DNA from 2 places in the Bradyrhizobium sp. CCBAU 53351 genome. Region 2 is predicted to be linked to the other one. Evidence: riboswitches for the same ligand, from Rfam matches in the RefSeq annotation. Region 2 holds a riboswitch; the other holds the start of a gene.
What was found. A riboswitch is a leader RNA that binds a small molecule or an ion and turns the genes downstream of it on or off. The one in region 2 is predicted to bind S-adenosylmethionine.
Positions count from the first base shown of each region.

Region 1 (7,898 bases), 1.2 Mb from region 2:
ATCTCGATGTAGAGCTTGCGTTCGCTCTTGTGCAGCGCGCGGGTCAGCGTCGGCTTGCCCGCAAGCTTCATGCTGCCGCTCGCGAGCGCGGCCTCGAAACCTTTCCAGTGCGCGGCGCGCAGATGTTCGGGAATGATCAGGTCGAGATTCTGGCCGAGCGCTTCCGCGGCGGTGAAGCCGAACAGGGCCGTCGCTGCACCGTTCCACCGCATGATCGTGCCGGACCGATCCGAATAGATCAGCGCGTCCGCGACATTCTCGGCAATCTTTGCGTCGAGTTCGGATGGATTGCTCATCTCGTCACCTCGTAGCCCGGATGGAGCGGAGCGCAATCCGGGATCGTGCCACAAGCGAGACTGCCCCGGATGACGCTTGCGCTCCATCCGGGCTACAGGATCGTGCTACACCCGGAAATGCTTCGATAGTTTGAGGCCCTGGGCCTGGTAATTGGAGCCGATGCGCTGGCCGTACATCGCGTCGGGACGGGCCAGCATCTTCTCGTAGACGAGGCGGCCGACGATCTGGCCGTGCTCGAGGATGAACGGCACTTCGCGCGAACGCACCTCCAGCACGGCGCGCGAGCCCAGCCCACCGGCGCCGGCATAGCCGAAGCCGGGATCGAAGAATCCGGCATAATGCACGCGGAATTCACCGACCAGCGGATCGAACGGCACCATCTCCGCGGCGTAGTCCGGCGGCACCTGCACGGCTTCCTTCGACGCCAGGATGTAGAACTCGCCGGGATCGAGGATCAGGCTGCCGTCGGGACGGGCCGAGATCGGCTCCCAGAAATCTTCCACCGCGTAGCCGGAGCGGCGATCGACGTCGACGACGCCGGTGTGCCGCTTGGCGCGGTAGCCGACGAAGCCGCTCGCCTTCTCGCCGGAGAGGTCGACGGAGACGGCGACACCGCCCGACAGATCGGCATCGTCGACGTCGACGAGGCGCTCAGTGGCGTGCAGGCCGTCGAGCTCGTCGGCGTTGAGGATGGCATCGCCGGTGCGGAAGCGCACCTGGCTGAGGCGCGAGCCCTCGCGGACCAGCACCGGAAACGTCTTCGGGCTGATCTCGGCATAGAGCGGACCGTGATAGCCGGCGCCGATCATGTCGAAGCGGCGGGTGCCGTCGGCGATCACGCGGGTGAAGACGTCGAGCCGGCCGGTGGAGCTCTTCGGATTAGCCGCCGCGACGATCTCCGGCGGCAGCGCGAGGCTTTCCAGCAGCGGCACGATGTAGACGCAGTTGGTCTCCAGCACCGCACCGTCGGCGAGGCTGAACTCGTGCAGCTTCAATTCGTCGATGCGCTCGGCGACGGTTGAGCCGGGACCGGGCAGGAAGCTGGCGCGGACGCGATAGGCGATGTCGCCGAGGCGCAGATCGAGGCTGGCCGGCTGGATCTGGCTCTCGACGAAATCATAGGCGGGCAGGATGAGCCCGGCCTCCGCCATTGCCGCGATCATGCGGTCGGGCAGGATACCATTGGCGTCGGGCGCGACCGTGAACGTCAACCGGGGGTCCTCATCAGGGGTCAATTGCATCCGGACATGCCGGAAATACAAGTCTTTTACGGCTATCCGATGGACGCCTTGACGGAAAGGGCATTGCGGAATATGAGCATCACTTATCCCGTGGTGATTTGAGCCGGCCGGCTTGCAGCCACGTTAAATAAGTCGCTAAACAGGCCGGGGACCTCTGTGATCCCGGCCCGTGGAGATATCCAGGCCGGTTTTTTTGTGACCGTTTTCGACGAGACGGTCATGTCGGAGGTACCTATGTCGAAGTCGCCTGCTGCTTACCGCCCCGAAACCCGCCTGGTCCATTCCGGCACCCTGCGCTCGCAATATGGCGAGACCTCGGAGTCGCTGTTCCTGACCCAGGGCTACGTCTACAACAGCGCCGAGGAGTGCGAGGCGCGGTTCAAGGGCGAGGATCCGGGCTTCATCTATTCGCGCTACTCCAATCCCACCATCGCAATGTTCGAGCGCCGCATGATCGAGCTCGAGGGCGCCGAGGCCGCCCGCTCGGCGGCGACAGGCATGGCCGCGGTGACGACCGCGATCCTGGCGCCGCTCAAGGCCGGCGATCACGTGGTGGCCTCGCGGGCGCTGTTCGGCTCGTGCCTCTACGTCGTGCAGGACCTGTTGCCGCGCTATGGCATTGAGACCACGCTGGTCGACGGGCTCGACCTCGACCAGTGGCAGCGCGCGCTGCGACCGAACACCAAGACGTTCTTCCTGGAGAGCCCGACCAATCCGACGCTTGATGTGCTCGACATTCCCGGGATCGCCGAGATCGCGCACAAGGGCGGCGCGCGGCTCGTCGTCGACAACGTGTTCGCGACGCCGATCTGGCAGAGCCCGCTCGCGCTCGGCGCCGACGTCGTGGTCTATTCCGCGACCAAGCATATCGACGGCCAGGGCCGCTGCCTCGGCGGCATCATCCTGTCCTCGGAAGCCTTCATCGCCGAGCACATCCACAATTTCATGCGCCAGACCGGCCCGTCGATCTCGCCGTTCAACGCCTGGGTCCTGCTCAAGGGCCTCGAGACGCTGGGCGTGCGCGTGCGCGCGCAGACCGATACCGCCTCGCGCATCGCCGAGGTGCTGGCGAGCCATCCGAAGATCGCACGGCTGGTCTATCCCGGACGCGCCGATCATCCGCAGGCGGCACTGGTGAAGAAGCAGATGCGCGGCGGCTCGACGCTGGTCGGCTTCGAGGTCAAGGGCGGCAAGGCTGCCGCGTTCCGCGTGCTCAACGAGCTGAAGCTTGCGCGGATCTCGAACAATCTCGGCGACGCCAAGAGCCTCGTCACGCATCCGGCCACCACGACGCATCAGCGCCTGAAACCGGAAGACCGCGCCGCGCTCGGCATCGGCGAAGGTTTCATCCGCTTCTCGGCAGGCCTGGAGCATCCGGACGATCTGATCGAGGATCTGACGGCGGCGCTGGAGAAGGCGTGATCGCTTGGTAGGGCGGGTTGGCCGAAGGCGTAACCCGCCGCTTCCGTTTCCGCACAGACAGACAATGGCGGGTTACGCCGAGCAGATGCGCTTCGCGCATCTGCAGGGCTAACCCCGCCCTACGCGCCGTCTTTTCACATCGGCCGGTACGTCCGCACGTCCGCCGGCACGTTCACGCCGAGCCTGATCTGGCCGACGGAGCGGATGATGTCGTCGCCGAGCAGCTGCGCGAAGCAGGCATAGCCCCAATCGTTCATGTGCAGGCCGTCCGCGATGACGAAGCTCTCGACCGGGATCGATTGGTTCTCGTGCCAGTCGCGCATCACCTCGAAGCGCGGGAAGATGCCGACGTGACGCAGCTCCGCGACCTTGCCGAGCAGGTGCACCATCTTGCCGGCGCTCTCCTTGCGCTGGTTGACGGCGGGCGAATATTGCGGATCGACCAGCACGATGTCGGCGCCGCCCGCGGCCTGGATGCGGCTGATGCCGTCCTCGACCAGTTTTGCGGTCTCGCCGGGATCGAGATTGCGCAGCACCGCGTTGGTGCCGACCTGCCAGATCACGAGATCCGGATGCACGTCGATCACCTGCGTCTGGAGGCGCTTCATCATCTCGGGCGCGTCCTCGCCGCCGACGCCGGCATTGACGACGGTGATGTCCGCGGTCGGATAGTGCCGGCGCAGCTGCGCGGCGAGCCGGTTCGGATAGTTGAACTCCGGCGAGCTGGCCCCGAAGCCTGCGGTCGACGACGAGCCGAACGCGACGATGAGGACGGGTTTGCCCGCGACGAGCTTGCCCGCGACGTGCGGCAGCGAGCCCATCGCCTTCGCGCCGCCCTTGTTCGCGTCTTTGGGCGGCAGGCAAGGCACGCGGCTGAAAATATCGGCGGCGGATTTGGCGACCTGCTTCACCTTGTCGATGGCGCGCGACGTGACGCCGCGCTGCTCCGGTGAGGTCACCGCAACGGTGGTCTGCGAGGGCGAGGTGGGGGCGGGATCAGCCGATTGCACTGGCGCGGGCGTCGCCTGTGCGGTCTGCGCATGCGATTGCGAGGCCGGCGCCAGCAACAACAGCGCTGCTGCCGCAGGCGCGGTCAGCCATGCCGTCAGGCAAAAAGGGCGAAGAGAACTCATTAACGCTAGACCTCAATTTTGCTGCTGGGCCGGCTCCAGATGGGCAGCGTCGATCACGAACTGTGCCAACGCCCGGCCGAGGCAATCATGAACCTGTTTCGCCAGCTCGGGCCCGCGGGACGGGCTGAACAGGTCGAACTGACCCTGGTCATTCCACTGCCGCATGATCGCGAAACGGTCGAACAGCGGAATATCATGCTCCTGGGCCACCACGCGCATATTGTCGAGAAATGGTTGGGCCGAGATCATCGTTTCGGTGCGCGGGCTGTACTGCAAATTCATCAAGACGACGTCGGTCCCTGCCTTTTGCAACGCAACAACCCCTGAGGTCACGGCGCTGCGGAATTCATCGGGATCGATGGATCGGATGGCGTCCACGGTCCCGGTCTGCCAGACCACCAAAGTAGGCGTTTTTGCTTCCATCAGCTTAACGAAGGTCGAGGCGGTCTCCTCGGCCGTCTTCTTGCTCTGTATTTCTACGGAGACGTGCACCACCTCGGACGCCGGCAGCTTGTCCTTGAGGATCGCCTCCATGCGCGCGGGATAGGAGCTGCTCTCCGAGGACGGAATCGTGGTCGAACGGCTGCCGATGACCAGGATCTCGAGCGGCTTGCCGGCCTTGATGGCGTCGGCGACCTTGGGAAGCTGACTTTCGCTGGTAAGCAGATAGGACGGCAATTCGCACGTGGCAGGTACGGCAGGCGCAGCATCGCCCGCGCGCGCCACAGGCGCGGCGAGGCTACCGCATAGCAGGATCAGGCTCAGGAGAACCTTCGCCTTCATCAGCCCCCTCCCGCCAGATCGGCGTTGCCGACGGCGTTTTTGGTTTTCGCACCGCTCTTGTCAGCCACGCGCTTGTACCACGAAATCACCCAGGCCACGCCCCACATGATCAGCACCCCGGAGAGACTAATCAGCGCATGCATGGCTGCCCCGCCGGAGACTTCGGCGAGAATGAAATGGCCGGCAAAGGCCAGGAAGACGCCGAGGCAGAAAATCTCGAGGGAGTGCTGCCCGCATAGAATCAATGGTCGTAGCCAGCGCGATTTCAAGCCCGGCCAATCCCGGGGTAGGAAGCGCACGGTGAGCGCCGCCAGCGCCAGGAAATGCGTGAAGCGCAGCACGTCGAGATCGGTCTTGTCGATCGGGTACATCCACTGCTCGATCCGCTTCGGCATGAACTGGGAGAGCTGCGGCACGTACCAGGTCAGCGTCACGTAGAAGGCCGCGACGAGATAGGCGATCGAGATCCACATCGTCACCGGCGAAGCCAGGATACGGGACATGCGTCGCGCACCTCCGAGCGCGCACCATGCACCGAACACGAACAACAATTGCCAGGCGAAGGGGTTGAAGGCCCAGAAGCCGTTCGGATAGGCCGACAAATAGAGGTCATACTCCCAGGTCACCGCGTAGAGCACGACCGAGAGGCCGAGCGTGACGTCGGGCCGCCACTTCATCGACCACAGGATCAGCGGCAGCGCCATCATCAGCACGATGTAGAGCGGCAGCACGTCCATGTTGACTGGGCGGAAGCGGAGCAGCAGCGCCTGCACGATGGTGACATCGGGCTGCTTGAGGAAATCCATGATGCCCATCTCTTCGGTGTAGAGCGGGTTCTCGAAGCTGGTCGCGACATAGGAGATTTCGGCGAGGAAGATCGTGAACAGGAAGACGTGGGCGACGTAGATCTGCCAGACCCGGCGCAGGATGCGCGCGGTGGCGATAACGAAACCGCTCTCCAGCATCGCCCGTCCATAGACGAAGGCGGCGGTGTAGCCGGAGATGAAGATGAATATCTCGGTGGCGTCGCTGAAGCCGTAATTGCGGATCGTGAACCAGGTCAAAAGACTCGGCGGCAGATGGTCGATGAAGATCAGCCACAGCGCGAGCCCGCGGAACAGGTCGAGCCGGAGCTCGCGCTCGCCGATTGCGGGCAGCGTGATGGCCGGCGCCCGCAGGCGCGGCTTCGCCTCCGCAGGCCTACTGTCTGCAGGCTTGGCGGTTCCCGCGATCGTCGATCCCGTTACTTGGTCGGCAATGGTCATCGGGGCGCAAAAACCCTTCCGCAAATCGCGACGTCTGAAGGAGTGTACCGGTCCGGTCGTACTCTCGCAAAGCGGCCGGATCACATAGGGGTCTTCCGAAGGTGTTTCCCTCCAAGGGGATGTCCTGCGGGGGTTTCCCTCAGGGGTGTCATTCCCTTCGAATTCTGGCGGGACGATGTCGCCAAACCCGGCCGCGGCGTTTGGTTCCGGCGCCCGATTTCGGTATGGTGGCAGCCATGTACCGCGCCGTGACCCGCCACATCGAAGTGACCGTCGAGCCGAACTTTGTTCCGGAGCAGTCGTCGGCCGACCGTTCCCGCTATTTCTGGTCCTACACCATCGTCATCACCAATTCAGGCGAGGAGACCGTGCAGCTCAAGACGCGGCACTGGATCATCACCGATGCCTCCGGGCGCCAGCAGGAGGTGAAGGGCGAGGGCGTGGTCGGCGAGCAGCCGATCCTGGCCCCGGGCGAGCGCTTCGAATACACCTCGGGCGTCCCGCTCTCGACCGCCTCCGGCTTCATGACCGGCCGCTACCAGATGGTCAGCGAAAGCGGCGAACGCTTCGAGATCGACGTGCCGGCGTTTTCGCTGGACAGCCCGGACAGCAAGCGGGTGTTGAACTAAGGGGCCGGTCTCGCAGGTGCCGCAGGGTGGGCAAAGCAACTTGTCCGCCGTAGCTCGAAGAGCGAAGGCGTGCCCACGTATCGTTCGCAACCGAGAGAGCTCGTGGGCACAGCGCAAATGCGCCTTTGCCCACCCTAGGAGAGCTCGCTACGCGTCTTCCACGCCCGCTTCGTGCGGGGTGAACTGATACACCGAGCTGCAGAACTCGCAGGTCACGACCACCTTGTCGTCCTTGACCATCGCAGCACGATCATCCGGCGAGAAGCTCTGGAGCATCGAGGCGACCGCATCGCGCGAGCAGGAGCACTGCGCCTTGAGAACCATCGGATTGAACACGCGCACGCCGCGCTCGTGGAACAGGCGGAACAGCAGTCGCTCGCCGGAGAGCTCGGGATCGATCAGCTCGACGTCCTCGACGGTCTCGATCAGCGAGCGTGCCTCGACCCAGGCATCGTCCTCGGCGACGGCATGCACCTCGATGCCGTCAGGAGCATCGCCGGGATGCAGATCAGCCTGCCGCGCGCGCTCCGGCGCCTTCGGCAGAAACTGCATCAGCATGCCGCCGGCGCGCCAGCGATGCTTGCCGCCGTCGGCGGAGCGCCACTCCTCGCCGACCGCGAGGCGCACGCGCGTCGGGATCTGCTCGGAGCGCAGGAAATATTCGTGGGCGGCGTCTTCCAGGGTGCCGCCGTCGAGCGCGACCAGACCCTGGTAGCGGCTCATGTCGGGGCCCTGATCGATGGTCATGGCGAGATGACCGCGGCCGAGCAGCGCACCGGAATCCATGCCAGATTTCTGGGCTTCCCCAAGGCGCGCGGCATCGAAGCGCGCATAGGCGCGCAGGCGATCCGGCGCCTGATAGTCCACCACCAGGAACGACACCGGACCGTCGGTCTGAGCCTGCAGGATGAAGCGGCCCTCGAATTTCAGCGCCGAGCCGAGCAGCGTGGTCAGCACGATGGCCTCGCCCAGCAGCTTGCCCACGGGCGCGGGATAATCGTGCTTGGTGAGAATGTCGTCGAGCGCCGGGCCTAGCCGCACAAGGCGGCCGCGTACGTCGAGCGCATCGACCTCGTAGGGCAGCACGGCGTCATCGATCGGAATCGAAGATGGCGCGCGAACCGGACC
Region 1 covers NZ_CP030059.1:7,061,073-7,068,970, forward strand. Annotated here, with positions in the region: gene XH83_RS33690 (PAS domain S-box protein) at 1-296, opposite strand, end outside; gene XH83_RS33695 (2'-deoxycytidine 5'-triphosphate deaminase) at 402-1,538, opposite strand; SAM riboswitch at 1,619-1,698, shown strand; gene XH83_RS33700 (O-succinylhomoserine sulfhydrylase) at 1,773-2,960, shown strand; gene XH83_RS33705 (SGNH/GDSL hydrolase family protein) at 3,095-4,093, opposite strand; gene XH83_RS33710 (SGNH/GDSL hydrolase family protein) at 4,106-4,876, opposite strand; gene XH83_RS33715 (OpgC domain-containing protein) at 4,876-6,141, opposite strand; gene apaG (Co2+/Mg2+ efflux protein ApaG) at 6,378-6,770, shown strand; gene XH83_RS33725 (Hsp33 family molecular chaperone) at 6,918-7,898, opposite strand, start outside.
Region 1: another riboswitch for S-adenosylmethionine. It lies ahead of XH83_RS33700 (O-succinylhomoserine sulfhydrylase); the one in region 2 lies ahead of XH83_RS04485 (homoserine O-acetyltransferase).

Region 2 (7,898 bases):
ATCAGGGTGCGGCTGGAGGATTTCGGGATTGACCTTTCGCCCGAGATGTCGGAGCAGCCTGCAGGTCACCAGCTCAAGCGGCCCGCCACCGCCCAGGCGAACTGACACGCCAATTGACCGGCAAATAATCGGATCGTCGATGTTCCTGATTTTCCTGCGCTCGCTCGTGTTCAACGTGCTGTTCTACGCCGTGCTGGTGTGCCTCGCGATCGTGGCGCTGCCGACCTTCGCATTGCCGCCGCGCGCGATGCTGACGGTCGCCGAATGGTGGGCCAAGGCGACGCTGGTCCTGATGCGCGTGATCTGCAACATCAAGGTGGAATTCCGGGGCACGGAGAAGATTCCGCAGGGACCGCTGGTGATCGTGGCGAAGCACCAGTCGTTCTGGGAGACGTTCGTGCTGCCGGGCTTCTTCAATCGGCCGATCTTCATCCTCAAGCGTCAGTTGATGCAGATCCCGGTGTTCGGTCAGTTCCTGGTCAAGACCGGGATGATCGCGATCGATCGCAATGCCGGCGTGAAGGCGCTGCTCGACATGACGCGACGCGCGCGCGAGGCAGTGCGCAGCGGCCGGCAACTCGTCATCTTTCCGGAAGGTACGCGCCGCGCGCCCGGCGCTGAGCCCGACTACAAGACCGGCTTTGCGCAGATCTATTCGTCCTGCGGCGTGCCGTGCCTGCCGGTCGCGCTCAACTCCGGCCTGTTCTGGCCCCGCCGGACCTTCATGCGCTATCCCGGCACGCTGGTGGTGGAGTTCCTCGATCCGTTGCCGCCGGGCCTGCCGAAGGACGAGTTTCTCTCCCGCGTGCAAACCGCCATCGAAGAGGCAACCGGCCGCCTCGTCGAGGCCGGCCGCAAGGAGCAGGAGCAGTTGATCGGCTCGGCGCCGAGCTATACGCCGGCGGAGCGCTAGCGACTCTCGCGGTCTTGCCCTGGTACAGGCGCGTGCAGGGAATGCGCATCACCATGCAGCATCAATGCAAGCTGATGCAGCTGCGCGTCGCGAAAGCCTTCGGCCTTGATCGCCTTCACCGTTGCGGTGACATAGTCGCGGTTGGCGCCGGACTGGCCGTGGCCCTGGATGACATGGCGGTGCTGCTCGGCGAGCGACAGCCGGCCGGCATATTGCACGTGGCCGCGATCGACGACGTAAGCGAGCGCGGAGACGCGCTGGCGCGCGTCGTTCTCCAGCCAGACCGAGCGCATCACCTCGCGATAGACCGAGGTGACCTGCTCGCGCGCGCGCAAGTACGCGACGACCTCGGCACGGTTCTTCTCGGCCACGCGGAAGGCAATGCCGCGGCATGCGCCGCCACGGTCGAGCCCGAGCACCAGGCCCGGCTTCTCCGGCGTGCCGCGATGCACGAAGGAATAGACGCAGAGCGCGCGGTGCTCGCCGACCAGCCGCGCCGGAACGCGCTCCTCGAAGTCGAAGCCCGGCCGCCACATCAGCGAACCGTAGCCGAACACCCAGAGGTCGCCGGTGGCTGTCGTGACGGAGGGGAGGGTGATTTCGGACATTTCGCGCACGGCTACCAGAACGAAGGCCCCAAGCGAAGTAAATTCTCCGCCTTTCGTCGCAGGCCCGCCTCGCTTACATTTGCCAAAATCTGGGATCAAAGGGTCGCCGCATGTCCAATATGACCGTTGCCGCCGGCCGCCGCTCCCGCTGGGGCCTTTTCATCGCACCCGTTATCGTCCTGATCCTTGCCGTCGCATGGAGCTGCTTCTGGTTCTATGCGGCCTCACAGGCCGAAGTGGCCGCAGACGCCTGGCGGGCGCAAGAGGCCAAGTCCGGCCGCATCTATGATTGCGCCAAGCGCTCGATCGCCGGCTTCCCGTTCCGCTTCGAGGTCCAGTGCTCCGGCGCCAGCGTCGCCCTGGTCTCGCAGAATGCGAGCAAGACGCCATTCACGGCCAAGCTGGACAACATCCTGGTCGTCGCCCAGGTGTACGATCCCAAGCTCGTCATCGCCGAATTCTCCGCACCCGCGACGCTGACCGACAGCGTCACGCAGAACACCTTCGTGGTGAACTGGAGCAAGGGCCGCAGCAGCGTGGTCGGCCTTCCGGCGGTGCCGGACCGCGCCTCCCTCGTGTTCGACGATCCCTCGCTCAACCGCCTCGACGGCAGCGTGCAGGTGCCGCTGGCGCGCGCCAAGCAGATCGAGCTGCACGGCCGCCTCGCAGACGGCTCGCCGGCCGATCATCCCGTGATCGAGACCGTGCTCCACGTCGCGCAGGGCAGCATCCAGGGCGTTCATCCCCTGCTTGCCGAGCCGTTCGAGGCCGACACCCGCGCCAAGGTCACCGGCCTCTCCGACCTCATGCCAAAGCCCTGGCCGCAGCGCTTCCGCGAGATCCAGGCCGCCGGCGGTCATATCGAGATCGTGCAGTCGCGGATCCAGCAGGGTGAGATGATCGCGATCGCGGCCGGCGCGCTCGGCCTCTCTGCCAACGGCCGGCTCGACGGTGAATTGCAGATGACCGTGACGGGCCTCGAGCGCGTGATCCCGGCGCTCGGCATCGAGAAGATGCTGGAGGAGGGCGTGCCGCAGGCAACGCTCGACCGCGTGGCGCCCGGCGTGAAGTCGCAGGACCTCAACAATCTGTTCGGTGCGCTTGATCGTGCCGTGCCCGGTCTCGGCAAGGTCATCAAGCAGAACGCCAATGCCGGCGTTGCCGCCGGCATCAACTCGATCGGCACCGAGAGCACGCTGGAAGGCAAGAAGGCGCGCAGCTTCCCGCTGAAGTTCGTCGACGGCGCCGTGCTGCTCGGCCCGGTCAAGGTCGGCCAGATCCCGCCGTTGTATTGATCGGTTCGCGCGTCATTCCGGGTTCGACGCTGCGCGTGGCCCCGGAATGACGGAAGACAAGGAGACGTCGCTACGGCTTCTTGCCGAGCTGTCCGTGCTGCCGGCCGAAGTCGGGCGCCGCCGAATCCTGGCCGATCTCGACGATGCCGCGGCGGATGGCGCGCGTGCGGGTGAAGTGGTCGAACAGCGCCTCGCCGTCGCCGCGGCGGATGGCGCGCGTGAGCTTGGCGAGATCCTCGGTGAAGGTGCCGAGCATCTCCAGCACGGCCTCCTTGTTGGCGAGGAAGACGTCGCGCCACATCGTCGGGTCGGAGGCCGCGATGCGGGTGAAATCGCGGAAGCCGCCGGCGGAGAACTTGATCACCTCTGACTCTGTCACCTGCGCCAGCTCGTCGGCGGTGCCGACGATGGTGTAGGCGATCAGATGCGGCAGATGGCTGGTGATGGCGAGCACGAGATCGTGGTGATCCGGCGTCATGACCTCGACCTTGGCGCCCATCGCCGCCCAGAACGCGCGCAGGCGATCGGTGGCTGCGGCATCGACGCCTTCGGGCGGCGTGAGAATGCACCAGCGGTTGATGAAGAGCTCGGGGAAACCTGAATCCGGCCCCGAATGCTCGGTGCCCGCGACGGGATGCGCCGGCACGAAATGAACGGTCTTCGGCAGATGTGGCGCCATGTCCCTGACGATCGCACCCTTGACCGAGCCGACATCGGACACGATCGCGCCGGGCTTGAGATGCGTGGCAATCTCCTGCGCCACCGGCCCGCAGGCGCCGACGGGAATGCAGAGGATGACGAGATCGGCATCCTTCACGGCTTCCGCATTGGTCGCGACGACCCGATCGACGATGCCGAGCTCCATCACCCGCGCGCGGGTCTTCTCGGAGCGCGCGGTGGTGACGATCTCGCCCGCCAGCCCCTGAAGCTTCGCAGCGCGCGCGATCGAGCCGCCGATCAGGCCGAAGCCGATCAGCGCGACGCGCTGGAAGTGCGTCTGCTCGCTCATTTGCCGGCCATGAAGTCGCGCAAGGCGTCGACCACGAGGCGATTGGCCTCCTCGGTGCCGATGGTCATGCGCAGCGAATGCGGCAGGCCGTAGTTCTTCAACGCGCGCAGCACGAGGCCGCGCTTGGTGAGGAAGGCGTCGGCGTCGTCAGCTGTCCTGCCCTTCTCGGTTGGGAAGTGGATCAGCACGAAATTGGCGACGCTCGGCGTCACCTTCAGCCCGAGCTTGCCGATCTCCTCGGTCAGCCAATTGCGCCAGGTCTCGGTGAACTGCTTCGACATCGCCTGGTGCGCGGTGTCCTCGATCGCGGCGACCGCGGCATACATCGCCGGCGTCGACACGTTGAAGGGCCCGCGGATGCGGTTGACGGCGTCGATGATGTGCTCGGGGCCGAACATCCAGCCGATGCGCAGCGCGGCGAGGCCGTGGATCTTGGAGAAGGTGTGCGTCACCACCGTGTTCTCGGTGGTGGCGACCAGCTCGATCCCCATTTCATAGTCGTTGCGAGACACGTAGTCGCAATAGGCGGCATCCAGCACCAGCAGCACGTGCGAGGGCAGGCCGGCGCGCAGCCGCTTGACCTCGTCGAACGGCACATAGGTGCCGGTCGGATTGTTGGGGTTGGCGAGCCAGACCAGTTTCGTGCGGGGCGTCACCGCCTTGAGGATGGCGTCGACGTCACAGGTGAGGTTGGTCTCCTGCGCGACGACGTTCTTGGCGCCGACCGCCATGGTCGCGATCGGGTAGACCAGGAAGCCGTGGGTGGTCGAGATCGCCTCGTCGCCGTGGCTGAGATAGGTGTGGGCCAGCAGATTGAGGATCTCGTCCGAGCCGGCGCCGCAGATGATCCGGTTGGGATCGAGCCCGAACGAGCGGCCGATCGCCTCGCGCAGCACGCGCGAGGTTCCTTCCGGATAGTCTTCCAGGTGATCCGCGACGCGCCTGAAGGCTTCGATCGCCTTGGGCGAGGGCCCGAACGGTGTTTCGTTGGCGGAGAGCTTGAACACCTTGCGGCCCGGCTCGGCGACCGGGCTCTTGCCGGGCGTGTAGGGCGCAATATCGAGAATGCCGGGATTCGGCACGGGGCGGGACATCTTGAACTCCGAAAATGGCGGGGCGGGCGCGCGGTTTACGATTTCGCCCCGGTCGGGGGCACCGTATAGCGCGTTGCGTGGCTGCCGACGAGGGCCACAGAGCGCACCGAGGCCCCCGCCTCGATCAGGGCAGCCCTGATTTTGTCGATGCTGGTCGCGCTCGTGACCGAGACCAGGAGCGCTGCGCCGTCGAAGGCGGTGTCGGGCACCGCCACGATCTCGGCGAGCGGCGACAGCGCGCGCGCGACCTCCGCGTTCCAGCCGGACACGCGGACACTGAAGGTCTCGACCTCGGTCACCAGGGCGCTGTCGGCGACGCGCGAGATCGCGAACACCGGCAGGGCGGCCGGATGGTCGGCACGCTCGATGAAGGGCATCCGCGCGATGATCTTCGGCGCGCCGTCCGCTTCCAGCTCCAGCCACCACGGCGTGCGGCTCGAGGTTGCCGAGACCATTGCCAAATCGCCCTTGGATTTCGCCACCGCCTCGACCGCGGCCTGCGCGCTGAAATGGGCGACGTAAGGCACCGTGAAGCCGAAATTGAAGCGCACGGAATCGCGCATCGCCGCCTCGCTGGCCGAGATGTCGGCATGCACGGAGAACGGCGCCTGCACATAGGTGAAGGTCGAGATGATGACGCGCCAGATGCTCTCGACCGTGTCGAGCGGCAGGATGCCGCGATGGCGCTGCACGAGCTCGCGCATCATGGATGCCTCGCGCGCCGGGCGGAACGCCGAGCCGACCTCCTGGGTCTGCTTGACCTGGATCAGGCGGTCGATGATGTCGCCGCGCTGCATCAACAGGCGGTGCATGCCCTCGTCGATCGCGTCGATCTCCTTGCGCAGTTCCTGCAGCGATGGTGGCGCGGGCGGACGTTGGGACATGTCTGGCTGTCGATCGTTCCGATGGGGAATGCCCTGATTAGGCAGTCGGAGCGGCGAAAGCAAAGAGAAATGACGTCCTTTTCGTCCCGCGCGACAGAGGCGAATTGAACCGATCCGGGCCGCGACTTGACGAAAACCGCCCAAGACGGTAGTTTTCATCCGTTCCGTGGTCATTTGAGCCGGCCGGCTTGCAGCCACGTTAAAAAACTCGCTAAACAGGCCGGGGACGCTTCCGATCCCGGCCGAACCTATCGTTCAGGCCGGGTTTTTCATGGCCTGATGCAAGTGGCGATCAAGGTTTGATCGCGAACGAGGTCGATGGTCAGATGGGTGGCGTCAAGTCGATACCGAGTCCTGCGATCAGCGCCGACGAGCGATCGCACGAGGTGGATCATCCGAGCTCGCAGGTCGCGCATTTCGGCAGCGAGCAGCCGCTGCGGCTCGATTGCGGCGTCGATCTCTCCCCGTTCCAGATCGCTTATCAGACCTATGGCGAGCTCAACGCCGATCGCTCCAACGCAATTCTGATCTGCCATGCGCTGACCGGCGATCAGCATGTCGCCAATGTGCATCCCGTCACCGGCAAGCCCGGTTGGTGGGAGACGCTGGTCGGCCCCGGCCGCCCGATCGATCCCAAGCACTACTTCATCATCTGCTCCAACGTGATCGGCGGCTGCATGGGCTCGACCGGGCCGGCGTCGATCAATCCCGCCACCGGCAAGGTCTGGGGTCTCGAGTTTCCCGTCATCACGATTCCGGACATGGTGCGCGCGCAGGCGATGCTGATCGACCGGCTCGGCATCGACACGCTGTTTGCGGTGGTCGGCGGCTCGATGGGCGGCATGCAGGTGCTGCAATGGACCGCGGCCTATCCCGCCCGCGTGTTCTCCGCGCTGGCGATCGCGTGCGCGACGCGGCACTCGGCGCAGAACATCGCCTTCCACGAGCTCGGCCGCCAGGCCGTGATGGCCGATCCCGATTGGCACGGCGGCGGCTATGCCGATCACGGCATCCATCCGCATCGCGGGCTCGCGGTGGCGCGCATGGCGGCGCATATCACCTATCTCTCGGACGCGGCGCTGCATCGCAAGTTCGGCCGGCGCATGCAGGACCGCGAGCTGCCGACCTTCTCGTTCGACGCCGACTTCCAGGTCGAGTCCTACCTGCGCTACCAGGGCTCTTCTTTCGTCGAACGCTTCGATGCCAATGCCTATCTCTATCTGACCCGCGCGATGGACTATTTCGACATCGCCGCCGACCATGGCGGCGTGCTCGCAAAGGCGTTCGCGGATATCAAGACCCGCTTCTGCGTCGTCTCCTTCACCAGCGACTGGCTGTTTCCGACCTCGGAATCGCGCGCGCTGGTGCATGCGCTGAACGCGTCGAGCGCGCGGGTGTCGTTCGCCGAGATCGAGACCGATCGCGGCCATGACGCCTTCTTGCTCGACGTTCCCGAATTCTTCGACATCTCCCGCGCCTTCCTGCAATCGGCAGGCAAGGCCCGCGGGCTGAAGGATAGCTAGCATGTCTGCGCAGGACGTATTGCCGCTGGGCGGCGTTGCGACCGGACGGTCCGGTGATTTTCGCGCCGATCATCGGCTGGTCGCCGAAATGGTCAAGCCAGGCTCGAAGGTGCTCGACGTCGGTTGCGGCGAGGGCGACCTGCTTCAGCTCCTGGAGACCCGCGGCATCGACGGCCGCGGCATCGAGCTGTCGCGCGAGGGCGTCAACCGCTGCGTCGCCAAGGGCCTTGCGGTGGTGCAGGGCGATGCCGACACCGATCTCGTCAATTATCCCGATGACGCCTTCGACTACGTGATCCTGTCGCAGACGCTGCAGGCGACGCGGCAGCCGCGGGTGGTGCTGGAGAATCTGCTGCGCATCGGCCGCCGCGCTATCGTGTCGTTCCCGAATTTCGGCTTCTGGAAGATGCGGCTCCAGCTCCTGATCGGCGGCCACATGCCGCGCACCGAGAATTTGCCGGCGACCTGGTACGACACCGCCAACATCCATTTCTGCACCATCAAGGATTTCGTCGAGCTCTGCGACGAGATCAACGTCAAGATGGAGCGTTCGGTGGCGCTCGATCTCTACG
Region 2 covers NZ_CP030059.1:932,619-940,516, forward strand. Annotated here, with positions in the region: gene XH83_RS04450 (YdcF family protein) at 1-105, shown strand, start outside; gene XH83_RS04455 (1-acyl-sn-glycerol-3-phosphate acyltransferase) at 140-913, shown strand; gene XH83_RS04460 (gamma-glutamylcyclotransferase) at 910-1,521, opposite strand; gene XH83_RS04465 (DUF2125 domain-containing protein) at 1,632-2,816, shown strand; gene XH83_RS04470 (prephenate/arogenate dehydrogenase family protein) at 2,887-3,825, opposite strand; gene hisC (histidinol-phosphate transaminase) at 3,822-4,919, opposite strand; gene XH83_RS04480 (chorismate mutase) at 4,955-5,803, opposite strand; SAM riboswitch at 5,960-6,039, shown strand; gene XH83_RS04485 (homoserine O-acetyltransferase) at 6,130-7,326, shown strand; gene metW (methionine biosynthesis protein MetW) at 7,328-7,898, shown strand, end outside.